4 regions of the Streptomyces sp. NBC_00209 genome follow, and region 2 is predicted to be linked to each of the others. Evidence: riboswitches for the same ligand, from Rfam matches in the RefSeq annotation. Region 2 holds a riboswitch; each other region holds the start of a gene.
What was found. Region 2 has a riboswitch for cyclic di-AMP ahead of OG867_RS14860 (M23 family metallopeptidase). Riboswitches for the same ligand answer to the same signal wherever they lie in the genome.
Positions count from the first base shown of each region.

Region 1: linked by a shared signal. The riboswitch ahead of OG867_RS19735 (transglycosylase family protein) and the one ahead of OG867_RS14860 (M23 family metallopeptidase) in region 2 are both predicted to bind cyclic di-AMP.
Region 3: linked by a shared signal. The riboswitch ahead of OG867_RS06175 (M23 family metallopeptidase) and the one ahead of OG867_RS14860 (M23 family metallopeptidase) in region 2 are both predicted to bind cyclic di-AMP.
Region 4: linked by a shared signal. The riboswitch ahead of OG867_RS11505 (NlpC/P60 family protein) and the one ahead of OG867_RS14860 (M23 family metallopeptidase) in region 2 are both predicted to bind cyclic di-AMP.

Region 1 covers NZ_CP108121.1:4,326,094-4,330,522, reverse strand. The annotation lists gene OG867_RS19750 (DUF501 domain-containing protein) at 1-55, opposite strand, end outside; gene OG867_RS19745 (septum formation initiator family protein) at 126-596, opposite strand; gene eno (phosphopyruvate hydratase) at 714-2,000, opposite strand; gene OG867_RS19735 (transglycosylase family protein) at 2,308-3,024, opposite strand; cyclic di-AMP (ydaO/yuaA leader) riboswitch at 3,029-3,197, opposite strand; gene OG867_RS19730 (transglycosylase family protein) at 3,483-4,429, opposite strand, start outside.
Region 2 covers NZ_CP108121.1:3,304,036-3,308,464, reverse strand. The annotation lists gene OG867_RS14880 (SHOCT domain-containing protein) at 1-20, opposite strand, end outside; gene OG867_RS14875 (hypothetical protein) at 123-407, opposite strand; tRNA gene OG867_RS14870 (tRNA-Met) at 687-760, shown strand; gene OG867_RS14865 (PP2C family protein-serine/threonine phosphatase) at 930-2,093, shown strand; cyclic di-AMP (ydaO/yuaA leader) riboswitch at 2,305-2,458, shown strand; gene OG867_RS14860 (M23 family metallopeptidase) at 2,470-3,639, shown strand; gene OG867_RS14855 (aldo/keto reductase) at 3,827-4,429, shown strand, end outside.
Region 3 covers NZ_CP108121.1:1,423,104-1,427,532, reverse strand. The annotation lists gene OG867_RS06180 (M16 family metallopeptidase) at 1-770, shown strand, start outside; cyclic di-AMP (ydaO/yuaA leader) riboswitch at 992-1,157, shown strand; gene OG867_RS06175 (M23 family metallopeptidase) at 1,171-2,010, shown strand; gene OG867_RS06170 (GntR family transcriptional regulator) at 2,221-2,925, shown strand; gene OG867_RS06165 (HPr family phosphocarrier protein) at 3,099-3,380, opposite strand; gene OG867_RS06160 (GNAT family N-acetyltransferase) at 3,554-4,429, shown strand, end outside.
Region 4 covers NZ_CP108121.1:2,628,437-2,632,865, forward strand. The annotation lists gene pcrA (DNA helicase PcrA) at 1-2,431, opposite strand, end outside; cyclic di-AMP (ydaO/yuaA leader) riboswitch at 2,593-2,743, shown strand; gene OG867_RS11505 (NlpC/P60 family protein) at 2,742-3,896, shown strand; gene OG867_RS11510 (NlpC/P60 family protein) at 4,315-4,429, shown strand, end outside.

The DNA.
Region 1 (4,429 bases), 1.0 Mb from region 2:
CGATGTCCGCCTCGGTGGGGACGGTGGGCTCGGTCTGGGGAGGGGGCGTTTCCATGCCTGCCTAGGGTGCTGATCGGACTGCTCGAACCACGGGTTCTGCAGAGGTACGGGGGTGGGGACGGGCATCAGCCGCGGTCGGCGCTGTCGACGCCGTCCCACAGGTTGGAGTGCCAGGGCCGGTCCGTCTCGGCCGGCTTCCCGTTGCGCTCCTTGGCCGCGTCGGGGTCGACCACGGTGTAGCCGGTCTCCCCGGGAAGAACGTAGTGCAGGTGCTCGCGGGCCAGCCGCTTGATGTACGCGTCGTCCTGGAGCCGGGCCTTCTGGTCCCGCAGCTCCTCGGTGCGCGCCTCGGCCTCGCGGGCCAGCCTGCGCTGGTCGGCGATCTCGTCGCGCTGCGACACGTACTGCCGCATCGGATACGCGAGGGCGACGACCAGGGAGCAGACGACCAGGGCCAGGAAGGCGGCCCGGCCGGTGAGCCGGGAGCGACGGGCCTGGCGCCGGTTCTGGGACCGGTAGACGCGGGCGGCGGTCTGCTCACCGAGCAGCCGCAGCCGGGTCGCGGTGGAGAACCGGTCCCTGTCCTTCACGGCCATGTTCCCGCCTCCCCATTACGACGTCCGTCCCCGCACACGGTACGTGACCGGGCGCGGGGACGGACGGAGGCGGGGGCGGTCGCCCTGCCGGGCTGTGGTCAGCCCTTGCTGTGTTCGTCAGTTCGCGGGGCGAAACCGCGGGAACGCCGAGCGGCCCGCGTACACCGCGGCGTCGTCGAGGATCTCCTCGATGCGCAGCAGCTGGTTGTACTTGGCGACGCGGTCCGAGCGGGCCGGGGCGCCGGTCTTGATCTGACCGCAGTTCACGGCGACGGCGAGGTCGGCGATGGTGACGTCCTCGGTCTCGCCGGAGCGGTGCGACATCATGCACTTGAAGCCGTTGCGCTGGGCCAGCTCGACGGCGTCCAGGGTCTCGGTCAGCGAACCGATCTGGTTGACCTTGACGAGCAGGGCGTTGGCGGAGCCCTCCTCGATGCCGCGGGCCAGGCGCTCCGGGTTGGTGACGAAGAGGTCGTCGCCGACGATCTGGACCTTGGCGCCCAGCTTGTCGGTGATGATCTTCCAGCCGGCCCAGTCGTCCTCGTACAGCGGGTCCTCGATGGAGACCAGCGGGTACGCGGAGACGAGCTCCTCGTAGTACTCGGTCATCTCGGCGGCCGAGCGGGACTTGCCCTCGAACTCGTACGTGCCGTCCTTGTAGAACTCCGAGGCGGCGACGTCGAGCGCGAGCGCGATGTCCTTGCCCGGGGCGTAACCGGCCTCCTTGATGGCCTCGATGATGAGGTCGAGGGCGGCGCGGTTGGACTCCAGGTTCGGCGCGAAGCCGCCCTCGTCGCCGAGGCCGGTGGACAGGCCCTTGGTCTTCAGGACCTTCTTCAGCGTGTGGTAGACCTCGGCGCCCCAGCGCAGGGCCTCGGAGAAGGACTCGGCGCCGATCGGCGCGATCATGAACTCCTGGATGTCCACGTTGGAGTCGGCGTGCGAGCCGCCGTTCAGGATGTTCATCATCGGAACGGGCAGCAGGTGCGCGTTCGGGCCGCCGAGGTAGCGGAACAGCGGGAGGTCGCTGGCCTCGGAGGCGGCGTGGGCGACGGCGAGGGAGACGCCGAGGATGGCGTTGGCGCCGAGCGAGCCCTTGTTCTCCGTGGCGTCCAGGTCGAACATCGCCTGGTCGATGAGGCGCTGCTCGGTGGCGTCGTAGCCGACGAGCTCCGGGCCGATCTGCTCGATCACGGCGAGGACGGCCTTCTCGACGCCCTTGCCCTGGTAACGGTTGGGGTCGCCGTCACGAAGCTCAATGGCCTCGAACGCGCCGGTGGAGGCGCCGGACGGAACAGCAGCACGACCGGTGCTGCCGTCGTCGAGGCCGACCTCGACCTCGACCGTGGGGTTGCCCCGGGAGTCGAGGATTTCCCGGGCTACGACGACGTCGATGGACGGCACGAGGCATCTCCTTCTGGGATATGACGCTGGTTGTGCAGGGTCGCTTTGGCCTTGCGACAAGAGCCTAACCGGCCCGGCCGTCTGCGTCGGCCGACCGCCCGTCCCCTGGGACGAAAAAGGAACCAAGAGCGGGCATACCGGTCTGAAAGACCAGGTAATTACTGACAAGTAACTACAACAGTTGAACGATCACCGGCCGCCCGGCACCCTCAACGCGGCGTGCCCCGGCCCGGCACACACGGGGGGAAGGTGCGTGCCGGGCCGGGGCGGCCTGAGCGATCAGCGAGGAGGGATCGCGGTTGCTTCGTTACTTCGTCAGGTGGAGCTGCTGGCCCGGGTAGATCAGGTCGGCGTCCTGGACGATGCCCTTGTTCAGCTTGAACAGCCGCTCCCAGCCGCCCTTGACGTGGTGCTCGGCGGCGATCTTGCTCAGCGTGTCACCGGTGACGACCTTGTACTCGCCGTCACCCTTGGCGACCTTCTTGCCGGTGGGGGTGGTGACCGTCTTCTTCGGCGCGTCCGAGCGGTCGGAGCGGTTGGTGGCCGGGGCCTCGGTGCGCTCGGTCTTCTTCGGGGCGGCCTCCTGCTTGGGGGCGGCCTCCTGCTTCGCGGCACCGGAGCCGGTGTCGACGCCCGGGTCGACACCGTCGTTGGTCAGGTTGCCGGCACCGGCGCAGGACCAGGCGCCCGGGCCCTGCAGGTCGAGGAGCTTCTCGGCGGTGGCGATCTGCTGGGCCTTGGTGGCCAGGTCGGCGCGGGGCGCGTACTGCGTACCGCCGGCGGCGGCCCAGCTGGACTGGGAGAACTGCAGGCCGCCGTAGTAGCCGTTGCCGGTGTTGATCGACCAGTTGCCGCCGGACTCGCACTGGGCGACCGCGTCCCACGTGGAGACGGAGGCGGCGGAGGCGTTGGTCGCGCCCATCAGCGGCACGGCGACGGCGGCACCGGCGACACCGGCGAGCGTCGCGACACGGATGGCCTTGGAGGGGCGGCGGTGCTTGTTGCCCTTGCGGTTGAGCAGCATCGAGTCTTCTCCTCACCGACGCCTGCGAGGTGAGCTGTCGGGTTCGGGCCAAGTGAGTTGCCCGGCCGCGCCCCTGGCGCGACTTCACCCCTAGCCGGCCCCGAGTCGTCTCCCGACGATCAGGCCCAGCGCCTACCTGGGTCCCCCGCTCCTGCCTACGGCGCTTTCGCGTCTGTTCCCTTCGACCGACGGCAGGATTCGGCGTGACGGTCGACGGGGCCCGCGGTGCGAGCGGTTCTGACCGTAATCACACCCACTGGTCATATTCAAAGAAGGACATACCGGATAATCATCCCGTAAGAGCATCCGATGAACCCTCATTTATGCAGGTCGGAACGGATGCGGCGGGACCTCCCGGACAAGGGGCGTGAGTTCACGCGAAGAGACCCATGTCTCACTCGGTCAAAAGTGGGACATGGGCCTCTTAAACCACCCAAAGCGCAGAGGGCTCTAACGGCTCATCCGGCGCTCTCGGCGACCTTGTCCGGGGCCAGGCCACCCAGGCCCAGATCGAGGTTCTGGCCGGGCAGGATGAGGTCCGGGTCGGAGCCCACCTCGTCCTTGTTCGCCTCGTACAGCTCGGGCCAGCCGCCGGGCAGGTCCTGCGCGTCGGCGATCGCCCAGAGGTTGTCCCCCGCCCGTACGGTGTACGTGCCGTCAGCCGGCCCCGTGGCGCTGTCGCGTGCGTCGCCGTCACCCCGCGAGGCGTGCCGGCCCGCGTCGCGCCCGTCGGCCGTCCCGGCGGCGTCGTCGGCGGCCGGGGTGCCCCGGTGCTTGCCGCCCTGCGCCCGCGCGTCGTCCGTCGCGCCGGCCGAGGGGTCCGCGGAGGAGTCGGCCGAGGGCGTGGTGGACGGGTCGTCCGAGGCGGACGGGGTGCCGGAGGGGTCGGCCGAAGGATCGCCCGACGGGGAGGCGGAGGCATCCGCCTTCTCCTCGGCGCTCTTGCCCGCGTGCTTGCCGGAGCCCTTGCCGGCCCCCTTGCCCGTGGTGGCCCCGCCGGACGCCTCGTCCGAGGGGGTGGCCGACGAGTCCGAGGAGGCGTCGTCCACCGGGTCGGCGCCGAGACCGGCGTCGAGGCCCGAGTCGGCGCTCCGGGCGGGCTCGTCCTCGTCCTTGTCGCCCGGGTCCACATCCGCCTTGCCGGCGGCCTTGGTGAGCCCGGAGATCACCGCACAGCTCGGCCACGCCTTCGGGCCCTTGGCGGCCAGGACCCGCTCGGCCACCGCGATCTGCTGCGAGCGGCTGGCGAGGTCGGCGCGCTCGGCGTACGCCTCACCGCCGTACGCCTTCCACAGCTCCGGTGTGAACTGGAGACCGCCGTAGGAGCCGTTGCCGAGGTCGGCGCTCCACATGCCGCCGCTCTCGCAGTCGGCCACCCGGTCCCAGGTCGCGGTGTCCGCGGCGT
Region 2 (4,429 bases):
AGCAGGGGATAGTCGTCCATCGTCCACTCCCGGAGCCTCGAAATGGCTGAGTCTGAAATCAGTCATATCGCCATATGGGTCCGTGCGCCCGTTGGAGGGGGTGCGCTGTGGAGGGGTGGCGCCTACTTCTCCGGCTCGGACGCGTCGGCGGCTGCGGCCGCCTTCTTGCCGTGGACCATGATGCCGATGAAACCGGCGAGGAACCCGCTGATCAGGCCCGATATCGCGTGGTTGAACGCGTTGCTGGACGCGCTGCCCGGGAGGCCGATCGCCAGGTAGTTCACCGCCGCGCTCATCGCCGCGCCCATCGCACCGCCGATGAGGCCGCTCTTGGCGGCGGCGCGTACGGGTGACGGCGGGGCGGCCGAGGAGGCGGGGGTGTGATCGGAGGCGAGTGGTGCGGCCATGGTCGAGAGCCCTCCAGGCAGGCTGCGATCAGAGACCGGGAGCGGCTCTCCGCGCGCCGGCATGCGCGGTCGGGGGCCTGCTCGCACGGCAGCCCACCGAGCCGGGGGTGCAGCAGCTGCGTTGCGAAAGAACACATGTTCCCTCGCAACGCCTTCTCTTTTTCGGCACTTTGGCGTTCTGGTCAAGGGGGGCCGCGGTCCGCGCCGTCGGTGCGCACGGGGTGTGCGGGACGGGTGGTCATGAGAGCTCCGAACATGCAGTAGAGTTGTGTTTACCGACGCGGGGTGGAGCAGCTCGGTAGCTCGCTGGGCTCATAACCCAGAGGTCGCAGGTTCAAATCCTGTCCCCGCTACTGAAGGATCAGGCCCGGTACGCTGACAGCGTGCCGGGCCTGATGCGTTGTCGGCGCCTACGCGTTTTCGCCCCATCGGCGGCCGAGGATTCGCCCGGTTGCCGGGCGGGCGCGAGGCTGAGAGAGGTGCGCGGTATCGGCCGTGGCCGCACCGGGCAGGAGACCGCAGGTGGGGAAGTGGGCGCGACGGTGGCGAGGGCGTGACGGTGTGGACAGCCGTCGATTCGTCCGGGTGCTGCCCGCCACGATGATCGTCGTGGGAGTGGTCTTCGACTACTTCACCCCGCCCGCGTTCACGGCGATCCCGATGTTCGCGGCCGCCCCGCTGATCGCCGCGCCGTTCTTCGGCCTCGGCGCCACCCTCCGGATCGGGCTCGCCGGGGTCGTCGCGATCGCCGCGATGCGGCTCTACACGGGGGACCTGCCGGGCGCGGTCCCGGTCATCGAGATGCTCACCGTGCTGACCGTCGCCTTCCAGGCCGCGGTGATCAACCGTGTTGTGCGGCGCGGCAGCGAACAACTGGCGTCCGCCCGGATCATCGCCGAGACGGCCATGCGGGCCGTGCTCCCCGCGCCGCCCGAGCGGATCGGCGGACTCCAGGTGGCCGCGCGGTACGAGGCGGCGCAGGCGGACGAGTTCGTCGGGGGCGACCTCTTCGCGGCCGCTGACACTCCGTACGGCGTACGGCTTGTGTTGGGGGACGTGCGCGGGAAGGGGCTGGAGGCGGTCGGCGCGGTGGCGGTGGTGATCGGGGCGTTCCGGGAGGCGGCGGAGCAGGAGAAGTCGCTGGAGGGCGTGGCGCAGCGGCTGGAGCGCGCGCTGGCGCGTGAGTCGGTACGGCGGAGCAATCTGGACGCGTTCGAGGGGTTCGTGACCGCCGTGTTCGCGGAGATCCCGCCGGGCGCGGAACGCGTACGGCTGGTGAACCGCGGCCATCCGGACCCCTTGCTGCTGTACGGGGACGGGGCGGTGGAGGCGCTGACGCCCTCGGAGCCCGCCCTGCCGCTGGGCATGGACCTGGGGGTGCGGCCGGACCGCTCGGACGAGTGGGAGCTGCCGTCCGGCGGGACGCTGCTGTTCTACACGGACGGCCTGTCGGAGGCCCGTGACGCCGAGGGCGTCTTCTACGACCCGGCGGAGCGGCTGCGCGGGCGCCTCTTCCCGGGCCCCGAGGAGCTGCTGTCCGCGCTGACCGACGACGTACGGCGGCATACGGGGGGCGAGTCGACCGACGACATGGCGCTGCTCGCGGTGGCTCGGCCGGCCAAGGGACAGCCCGACCGGCGCAGGACGGTGAAGATCGTCAAGGGGGGTGCCACACTGCGTGACTGAGAGACGCCGCTCCGCATAACATTTGACGCAACGTCGGAAAAAGCGTAGTGACCGAACGCTGATCAACTCGCCCGATTCCACCCGGTTGTGTCCCATAAAGTCCAGGCCAAGCGCGTGAACGATCAGTGGGAACAGCTTGGAATCGGACCCGTCTGTCTATTAACGTTCGATAACGCAGCGCGGTTGTCCCAGCCGTCGTCAGGGACGGCGCCGTGCGCGTGCGCCGAATTCCGCAAGGGAACCGGGGAACCACCTACATGGGGTGAATCGGGCATCTTCGTCTTCACAAGAGGCGGAGGAACCCGTAGGAGACCTTCCTGCTCCGAACCCGTCAGCTAACCCGGTAGGCGAGAAGGAAGGAAAGGAGTGCGCCCGCGTGGCGTCCAACAAGCCTGCCCCCGAATCACCTTCCCGGTTCGTGCCCGAGTACGGCGCCGACTTCGTGTCCGGCCCCGGCACCGCGTACATCCCGGAACAGGGAAGCGACTACACGACCGATCGGGGCAACGGCTTCGCCACCGGCGCCGGTTTCGGCAGCGGCTTCCGCGCCGATGACGCCGACTCCGAGCGGGCCTGGGAGGAATGGAACCCCACCGAGGAGTCCGTTCGCCCCGTCCGCGGCAAGCACCGTGTCGCCAAGCAGCGCAATGGTCTGGCCCGTAGCTCCACCGTCCTCGGCGTCGGTGTCATCGCGGCCGTCGGCGCGGGAGGCATGGCCACCGCGCAGAGCAAGCCGCCGGTCTCCATCTCTCTTCCCGATTCCATCGCGGACAATCTCCCCGACGCCAAGTCCCTTCCCGGCGTGGGGGCGTTGTTCTCCGGCGAGAGCGCGGCCGAGACCCCCGCTGCCGCCACCGCCGCAGCCCCGCTGACGACCGCCGGCATCACCACGGCCGAGGCCGAGCAGGGCACCACGGACGCCGGCGAGGCGCTGCGCGCCCGCATCCTCCAGCAGGCCGAGCAGCAGCAGGGCGCCGCCGACGCCGAGGCGAAGGCGGCCGAGGAGAAGGCAGCTGCCGAGAAGGCGGCCGCCGAGGCGAAGAAGCAGCAGGACGAGGCCGAGGCCAAGGCCGCCGCCGAGAAGAAGAAGGCGGAGGAGGAGGCGAAGAAGAAGGCCGAGGCCCTGCGCCTGGCCAAGCTCGCCGCCAGTTACGCCATCCCGACCTCCTCGTACACGATCACCTCGACGTTCGGCGAGGCCGGCTCGATGTGGTCCTCCGGCTACCACACGGGCCTCGACTTCGCGGCCCCGACCGGTACCCCGATCAAGGCCATCCACACCGGCACCATCAAGTCGGCCGGCTGGTCCGGCGCCTACGGCTACCGCACGGTGCTGGAGCTGGAGGACGGCACCGAGCTGTGGTTCTGCCACCAGTCCTCGATCGGCGTCACGGTCGGGCAGAAGGTCACCACCGGCGACACCATCGGCCGCGTCGGCGCGACCGGCAACGTGACCGGCCCGCACCTCCACCTGGAGGTCCACACCCCCGACGGCACCGGCATCGACCCGATGGCCTGGCTGCGCGCCCGCGGTCTCACGGTCTGAGCACTTCCGCTCCGCATTCTTGAGCCCGGGCTCTTCCCTGCCCGCGGCCGTCCGAACCCCGGCAGCCCTGACGCACACCCCCGACGTCAGGGCTGCCGGTCTGCGTGGCCGCAGCTGCCGGATGCGGCAGCCTTCCGGATGGATGGGGCACGGAATAGCGGGCAGGCCGGAAGCTGTTGTTCCACATATGACTTCACTGCGCAATCTCGGCCCGTCGGGCCTCCAGGTCTTCCCGCTCTGCCTCGGTGGAAACGTCTTCGGCTGGACCGCGGACGAGGCCCAGTCCTTCGCCGTCCTCGACGCGTACGCGGCGGCCGGCGGCAACTTCGTGGACACCGCCGACGCCTACTCGCACTGGGTGCCCGGCAACGAGGGCGGCGAGTCGGAGAGGGTCATCGGCACGTGGCTCGCGTCGCGCGGCAACCGGTCCGACGTCGTGGTGGCCACCAAGGTCGGCGCGCTCCCCGGCTACAAGGGCCTCTCGGCACCCACGATCAAGTCGGCCGCCGAGGAGTCGCTGCGCCGGCTCGGCACGGACCACATCGACCTGTACTACACGCACTTCGATGACGAGACCGTCCCGGTCGAGGAGATCATCACCGCGCTCGACGAGCTGGTGAAGGAGGGCAAGGTCCGCGAGATCGCCGCCTCCAACATCAGTGCCGCGCGGCTGCGCGCCTCGCTGGAATTCTCCGAACGCGAGGGCCTGGCCCGCTATGTGGCGCTTCAGCCGCACTACAACCTCGTCTCCCGGGACACCTACGAGGGCGAGCTCCAGGACACCGCCGCC
Region 3 (4,429 bases), 1.9 Mb from region 2:
CCGTGGTCGTCGGCGACCTCACCGGCATCGACCTGGACGCGCTGCTCGCCGAGACCCTGGGCGACTGGTCCGGGAACTCCGCCGAGCCCCGCCCCGTCCCGCCGATCACGGCCGACGACACCGGCCGGGTGATCATCGTGGACCGCCCCGGCGCGGTGCAGACCCAGCTGCTGCTCGGCCGCATCGGCGCCGACCGCCACGACAGCGTGTGGCCCGCCCAGGTCCTCGGCACCTACTGCCTGGGCGGCACACTGACCTCCCGGCTCGACCGGGTGCTGCGCGAGGAGAAGGGCTACACGTACGGCGTGCGGGCCTTCGCCCAGGTGCTCCGCTCCGGCGCCGCCGACTCCGTGTCGGGTGCGACGGGCGCCTCGATGCTCGCCATCAGCGGTTCCGTGGACACCGAATCCACCGGACCGGCGCTGGACGACCTGTGGAAGGTCCTGCGGACGCTGGCCGCCGAGGGCCTGACGGACGCCGAGCGCGAGACGGCCGTGCAGAACCTCGTGGGCGTCGCGCCCCTGAAGTTCGAGACGGCGGCCTCCGTCGCGAGCACCCTCGCCGACCAGGTGGAGCAGCACCTCCCGGACGACTACCAGGCGACGCTGTACGCCCGCCTCGCCGAGACCGGCACCGTCGAGGCGACCGCGGCCGTGGTCAGCGCCTTCCCGGTGGACCGGCTGGTCACGGTCCTGGTCGGTGACGCCTCGCAGATCGAGGAGCCGGTCAGGGCGCTCGGCATCGGAGAGGTGTCGGTCGTCACCGGCTGATCCGCCGCTCGGCCCGCTCGACGGGCAACGGGGAGGGTCCGGCGCGCGGTCGCGCCGGACCCTCCCCGCACGTTTGGGCGCTTTGAACCTTTTGCACGCTAAGAGGTCGGCTCGCCCTGTGGGATGCGCTACAAAGCCCCGTGTCCGTTTGGTGGCGGGAAGTCCGCCCGCTTAGCGTCGGGTCCGCTGTCCGCCACTCGTACGCGCATCCGTCACGTACCGGGCAGCCATCGCCGAGTCCCCGTCAGGCGCGAGCCTGGGGAGCCGGGGACCCACAAGTCCCTGGGGTGAATCGGATGCCCGCGCTCCGTCCGGGGCGAGGCGTCCGTAGGAGACCTTCCTGCTCCGAACCCGTCAGCTAACCCGGTAGGCGAGAAGGAAGGAAAGGACCAGCCACCCCATGGCGTTCACCCGTGCCACCGGGAAGCACCGTGCCCCGAGCCGCCTGACGCGCGCCGGCGCCAAGGCCGTCGGCGTCGCGACGCTCGCCGCCGGCGGTGTTATCGGCTCCCTGGCCTCCCCGGCCCTCGCCGCCGACACCGGGACGGCCCCCGCCGCCACCGAGACCGGCCTCTCCCAGCTCCTCGCCATCGAGAACACCCTCGCCGACCGGATCGACGCCCAGGCGGCGGCGCAGCAGCACCAGGCCGAGGCCGCCGAGAAGAAGGCGGCGGCCAAGGCGAAGGCGGCGGCCAAGAAGAAGGCCGAGGCCGCGAAGAACAAGGCCGCCGAGAAGGCCGCCAAGGCCAAGGCGGCGGCCAAGGCGAAGGCCAAGGCCGCCCGCGAGGCGTCCGCCCGCGCCGGCCGCTCCACCGCACGTACCGCGCTCGGCTCGTCCTACCGGCTGCCCGTCGCCGGCTCGTACGTGACCACCGGCTACAAGTCCAGTGGCTCCCTCTGGTCCTCCGGCAGCCACTCCGGCATCGACTTCCACGCCGCGTCCGGCAGCTCCGTCGTCGCCGTAGGCGCCGGCACGGTCGTGGAGGCCGGCTGGGGCGGGGCGTACGGCAACAACATCGTGCTCCGGATGACGGACGGCACGTACACCCAGTACGGCCACCTCTCCTCGATCGGTGTCTCCGTCGGCCAGGGCGTCGCGGCCGGCCAACAGATCGGGCTCTCCGGCTCGACCGGCAACTCCACCGGTCCGCACCTCCACTTCGAGGCCCGCACCACGCCCTCCTACGGCTCCGACATGGATCCGGTCGCCTATCTGCGCGCCCACGGCGTCGGCGTCTGACCGGTCACAGGCTCCATACCGAAGGCTCCGGCAGCCCGCCGGGGCCTTCGCCGTTCCCGCGCCTCCCCGCGCGCCTTCCACCGCCCGGCCGCGACCAAAAGATATTCATGAATTCCCGCCCGGCATCGGAAATGCGAGCGCATTGCAATAGAGTCACGCCAGAGGTGTCGATCGGCCGCTGTTCGCGGGGATTGAGGCGGAGGTTCGGACATGCGTGTTCCGGCGCATTCGGTATGCACGGCAATCCGTGACGACATCGTCTCCGGTGTCTTCGAACGTGGCAGCCGGCTCACCGAGGAGGTGCTCGCACGGCGTTACGGGGTTTCCCGCGTCCCGGTACGGGAAGCGCTGCGCACCCTGGAGTCGGAGGGCTTCGTGGTCACCCGGAGACACGCCGGAGCCTGCGTCGCCGAGCCCACGGAGCAGGAGGCCGCCGACCTCCTGGAGGTCCGCATGCTGCTGGAACCGCTGAGCGCGGCCCGCGCGGCCCAGCGCCGGACGGACGCCCACCTCAAGGTGTTGCGCGGCCTGGTCAGGCTCGGCCAGGAGCGGGCCCGCCGGGGCGAGGGCGAGGACCTGCGCTCCCTGGCCGGCTGGTTCCACGAGACGCTGGCCCAGGCGTCCGGCAGCCCCGGCCTCATCGCCCTGCTCACCCAGCTCCGCCACAAGATCGCCTGGATGTACGCGGTCGAGCAGCCGGCCCGCCCGGCCGAAGCCTGGGCCGAGCACGGGGCCCTCGTGGACGCCGTGGCGCGCGGGGACGCGGAGCGGGCGCGGGCCCTGGCCGTGCAGCTCGCCGACCGCCACGGCGCCGCGCACCGGCTCCGCCGCACCGCCCGCCCCGCCACCGTGCCCCGGGCCGGCCGTGTGAGGACTTCGCAACGTGCCGTAAACACCGCGGGCGGCCGGAATTAACAAAGGACGCGTACAAATAAAGAAAGGCGTGTGTAAAAAAACCGGAAAAGGCATCGCCCGCCTATTCGGCCCGGGCCGACACGGCTTGGGTCCGTGCGCGCAAAAGCCGCGGCGCCCCATGCAGGGGGCCGCGGCTTTCCGTAAGAATTCCGGCGGTGTCGGGCCGCTCGGGCTCAGACGGTCTCCGGAAGCTCCTCAAGCCCCTCGGCGACCAGCTTCGCCAGGCGGTCCAGGGCGGCCTCGGCGTTGTCCGCGTCGGAGGCGAGCACGATCTCCTCGCCGCCCTGGGCGCCGAGCCCGAGCACCGCGAGCATGGAGGCCGCGTTCACCGGGTTGCCGTCCGCCTTGGCGATGGTGACGGGAACGCCGGAGGCCGTAGCGGCACGGACGAAGATGGAAGCGGGGCGGGCGTGCAGGCCCTCGGCCCAACCGACGTTTACGCGGCGCTCAGCCATGGTTCTGCCCTTCAAGAATCAACGGTTGTCTAGACCAGTGTCTCATGTGGTGCGCGATGCTCCGGGCAGACCCGCGGGCCCTCCCGGACGCCGCGCCCACGGTCGTCCGGAGACCTCAGACTGCCCCGGCCCCGGCGCCCCCGCGACCCGTGCGACAGCCGTAGGCTTTCCTCATGCAGCCCTCTCCGGAGCAGAGTCCGCATCACGCCTACCCCGATCACTGGGAGGCGGACGTGGTGCTCCGCGACGGCGGCACCGCGCGGATCAGGCCGATCACCACGGACGACGCCGAGCGCCTGGTCAGCTTCTACGAGCAGGTTTCCGACGAGTCGAAGTACTACCGCTTCTTCGCGCCCTACCCCCGGCTCTCCGCCAAGGACGTCCACCGCTTCACCCATCACGACTACGTCGACAGGGTGGGTCTGGCCGTCACGGTGGGCGGCGAGTTCATCGCCACCGTCCGCTACGACCGCATCGACGCGACCGGCCGCCCCGCCTCGGCCCCCGCCGACGAGGCCGAGGTCGCCTTCCTCGTCCAGGACGCCCACCAGGGCCGAGGCGTGGCCTCGACCCTGCTCGAACACATCGCGGCCGTCGCCCGCGAGCGCGGCATCCGGCGCTTCGCCGCGGAAGTGCTGCCCGCCAACAACAAGATGATCAAGGTGTTCCGGGACGCCGGCTACACCCAGCAGCGCAGCTTCGAGGACGGCTCCGTCCACCTCACCCTGGACCTCGAACCCACCGCCGAATCACTCGCCGTCCAGCGCGCCCGCGAACAGCGCGCCGAGGCCAAGTCCGTGCAACGGCTGCTCGCCCCCGGCTCCGTCGCCGTCATCGGCGTCGGCCGCACCCCCGGCGGCGTCGGCCGCACCGTTCTGCGCAACCTGCTCGGCGCGGGCTTCACCGGCCGCGTCCACGCGGTCAACAGCGCCCTCTCCGCGGACCAGGGCACCATCGACGGGGTCCCCGCGCACCGCTCCCTGGGCGAGATCGGCGAGCCGGTCGACCTCGCGGTGGTCGCCGTGCCCGCCGACCGGGTCCCGGAGGCC
Region 4 (4,429 bases), 680 kb from region 2:
TCTGCACCGGGGCGTACCGCAGGAGCAGCTTCTTGGGGCGGTCGTCGCCGAAGTCGACCGTGACCTTCGCCTGGTCACCGACGCCCTCGACCGCCGTCACCGTGCCCAGGCCGAACTGGTCGTGCGTGACCCGGTCGCCCGCCACCAGCGTGATCGTCGGCTTGTCCGAGGTCCGCCGGGTCGCGAAGCCGGAGGGGCCGGAGCGGGCGCGGGAGGCGGAGAGCGACGAGGTGATGCCCGAGGTGGGGCCCGCCGGGGCGGCCATCGGGCCCTTCCGCTTCCACTCCAGGTGCTGGTCCGGGATCTCCTCCAGGAACCGCGACGGCGGGTTGTACGAGGGCTGGCCCCAGGCACTGCGCATGGCGGCCCGGGTCAGATACAGCCGCTCGCGGGCGCGGGTGATGCCGACGTACGCGAGGCGGCGCTCCTCCTCCAGCTCCTTGACCTGGCCGAGCGCCCGCATGTGCGGGAAGACGCCGTCCTCCATGCCGGTCAGGAAGACGACCGGGAATTCGAGGCCCTTCGCGGTGTGCAGGGTCATCAGCGTGATGACGCCGGAGCCGTCGGTGTCCTCGTCGGGGATCTGGTCGGAGTCGGCGACGAGCGCGACCTTCTCCAGGAACTCCGCGAGCGTGCCCGCACCCTCCTCCTCGCCCCGGTCCTGCTCGAATTCGAGGGCGACGGCGGCGAGCTCCTGGAGGTTCTCGATGCGGGTCTCGTCCTGCGGGTCGGTGGACGCCTGGAGCTCGGCGAGATAGCCCGTACGCTCCAGGACCGCTTCCAGCACCACGGCGGGACCGGCACCGGACTCGACGACCGTGCGCAGCTCCTCCATCAGCGTGTTGAACCGCTTGACGGCGTTGGCGGAGCGGGCGGCCATGCCGTACGCCTCGTCCACGCGGCGCAGCGCCTGCGGGAAGGTGGTCTTCTCGCGCAGCGAGAGCGCGTCGATCATGGCCTCGGCGCGGTCGCCGATGCCGCGCTTGGGCACGTTGAGGATGCGGCGGAGCGGGACGGTGTCCTCGGGGTTGGCGAGGACCCGCAGGTAGGCCAGGACGTCCCGGACCTCCTTGCGCTCGTAGAAGCGGACACCGCCGACGACCTTGTAGGGCAGGCCGACGCGGATGAAGATCTCCTCGAAGACACGGGACTGCGCGTTCGTCCGGTAGAAGACGGCGACGTCTCCGGCCTTCGCGTCGCCCGCGTCGGTGAGGCGGTCGATCTCCTCGGCAACGAACTGCGCCTCGTCGTGCTCGGTGTCCGCGACGTAGCCCGCGATGCGGGCACCGGTGCCGGCGTTGGTCCAGAGGTTCTTGGGGCGGCGGCTCTCGTTGCGCTCGATGACCGCGTTGGCGGCGGACAGGATCGTCTGGGTGGAGCGGTAGTTCTGCTCCAGCAGGATCGTCGTCGCGTCCGGGTAGTCCTCCTCGAACTGGAGGATGTTGCGGATGGTCGCGCCCCGGAAGGCGTAGATCGACTGGTCCGCGTCACCCACGACGCAGAGCTCGGCGGGCGCGTTCTCCGGACCGGCCGGGCCGACCAGCTCGCGTACCAGCGTGTACTGGGCGTGGTTGGTGTCCTGGTACTCGTCCACGAGGACGTGCCGGAAGCGGCGGCGGTAGTGCTCGGCGACGTCGGGGAACGCCTGGAGCAGATGGACCGTCGTCATGATGATGTCGTCGAAGTCCAGCGCGTTGGCCTCGCGCAGCCGGGCCTGGTACATCGCGTACGCCTGGGCCAGGGTCTTCTCGAAGCCGTCGGCGGCCTGCCCGGCGAAGGTCTCCTCGTCGATGAGCTCGTTCTTGAGGTTGGAGACCTTGGCGGTGAAGGACTTCGGCGGGTAGCGCTTCGGGTCCAGCTCCAGATCGCGGCAGACCAGGGCCATGAGCCGCTTGGAGTCGGCGGCGTCGTAGATCGAGAACGAGGACGTGAAGCCGAGCCTCTTGGACTCGCGGCGCAGGATGCGGACGCAGGCGCTGTGGAAGGTCATGACCCACATCGCGTTGGCCCGGGGCCCGACCAGCTGCTCGACGCGCTCCTTCATCTCGCCGGCGGCCTTGTTGGTGAAGGTGATCGCCAGGATCTGGCCGGGGTGGACGCCCCGCTCGGCCAGCAGGTGGGCGATGCGGTGGGTGAGCACCCTGGTCTTGCCGGAGCCGGCGCCCGCGACGATGAGCAGGGGCGACCCGGCGTGCACGACGGCGGCGCGCTGCTCGGTGTTCAGCCCGTCGAGCAGCGCCTCGGGGTCGAGGACGGGGCGGTGCGCGCCGTCGCGGTAGTACGCGTCGCGGGGTGGCGGGGGCCCGTCGAACACGCCCGCGAACAGGTCCTCCGGCACCGCTTCGGGTGCGGGGTCCTCGGGGGGCGGCGGGGCCGCGTCCTCCTCCTGCTGGAGGCCGGCCAGGAAACTGTCGTCAAAGAGGCTGCTCATCGCTGTCCGAGTCTAAAGCTCTCCACTGACACCCGGCCCCGCTCCGAAAAGGTCACGGAAATGTATCGGGCATATCGCACACCAACCTTCCCAGCGGCCCCATGCGTTGGCTAGCGTGCACGTTCGGACGGCCCGTACCCCCAGAGGCGACCTACGCCGAGCGTGCCGCCACGCCGAATCCGGGCCCGCCCGGAACCGGGGACCCACACGCAGCACCGGGGTGAATCGGTCCTTCCCCACCGGACCGTAGGGCAGCCTTCCGTTCCGCCCGAACCCGACAGCTAACCCGGTAGGCGGTCCACGGAAGGAGATGCCGGCCTTGGCGTCGCATCGCAAACCGCGCACCCGGATGCGCTCCACCGCCCCGGCCGTCGGGCTGACCTCGGCCGCGCTGGCCTCGGTGACCCTGCTGTCCTCCCAGAGCGCGATGGCGGCGCCCGCGCCGAAGCCGAGCATCGAGGAAGTCCAGAAGAAGGTGGACGACCTCTACCGGCAGGCCGGCACCGCGACTCAGAAGTACAACCAGGCCAAGGAGGCCACGGACCAGCAGAAGTCCAAGGTCGACACGCTCCTGGACGACGTGGCCAAGCGCACCGAGAAGGTGAACGACGCCCGCAGGACGCTGGGCAACTACGCCGCCGCCCAGTACCGCAACGGCGGCCTCGCACCGACCGCAACCTTCTTCCTGGCCGACGACCCGCAGTCGTTCTTCGACCAGACCCACCTCATGGACCGGATGGCCGAGCGCCAGCAGCAGGCGGTCGCGAACTTCCGTACGCAGCAGGCGAAGGTGTCCAAGCAGCGGGCCCAGGCCGTGGAGAGCCTGGAGACGCTGACCGAGTCGCAGGCCACGCTGCGCACCAGCAAGCAGAACGTCCAGACGAAGCTGACCGAGGCCCGGACGCTGCTGTCGAAGCTGACCGCCGAGGAGAAGGCGCGGCTGGCGGAGCTGGAGCGCAAGAAGGAGGCGGAGGCCAAGCGGAAGGCCGCCGAGCTGGCGAAGAAGCAGGCCGCCGCCCGGAAGGAAGCCGAGCAGAAGGCCAAGGAGTCGGGGAGCAGCGGTACGGAGACGGGCTCGGGTTCCGGCTCGGACACCGGCTCCGGGAGCAGCGCCTCAACGAAGGCGGAGAAGGTCCTCGCGTTCGCCCGCGCCCAGATCGGCAAGCCGTACGTCTGGGGGGCGACCGGCCCCGCCTCGTACGACTGCTCGGGGCTGACGCAGGCGGCCTGGAAGGCGGCGGGTGTCGACATCCCGCGTACCACCTGGGACCAGGTGAACGTCGGTACGCGGATCGCGACGGCCGATCTGCAACCCGGCGACCTGGTCTTCTTCTACGACGACATCAGCCACGTCGGGATCTACAAGGGCGACGGGATGATGATCCACGCGCCGAAGCCCGGGGCGAACGTGCGCGAGGAGTCGATCTACTACATGCCGATCTACGGGAGTGTGCGCCCCGCCTGACCGGGGAAGAGGGCCGGTCCGCGCGGGCCGGCCCCGTACCGCCGCTCAGGCCCGTACCGCCGCTCAGGTCCAGAGCGTGGCGATGAAGATGTTCGCCAGGGTCAGCGCGTTCACGGGGTGTGAGAACCCTCGCCCCGGACCGCTCCGGGCAGGGTGGGGCCTACGGGCCGCTTGAATGATGAATGCACTTTTTGCCTGATTCTGTGGCACTTTTCCCGGTCATTCAGGCTTCACGTGCGGTCATTCAGCGACAATGCCACGCCAAGAGCGGGCAATAACCGTCATAACGACACCTTCCCGTGACCTCGGATTAGCGTCCCTTCCCGGTGGCCGTGGATCAGGAACCGTCCTCGCCGGCCGCCGGAGAAGCCCGCCGGTATACCCCGTCGGGCCGTCGCACGGAAGGACGCCCGCCCCCGTGGCAGCGCATCGCAAACCCAGGCAGCGCCTCATCACCGCCTCCGCGGCCCGCACCGCGGCGACCCTCGCGGTCGCCGGAGCCGCGACGGCCGCCGTGCTGCCGGGAGCCGCGC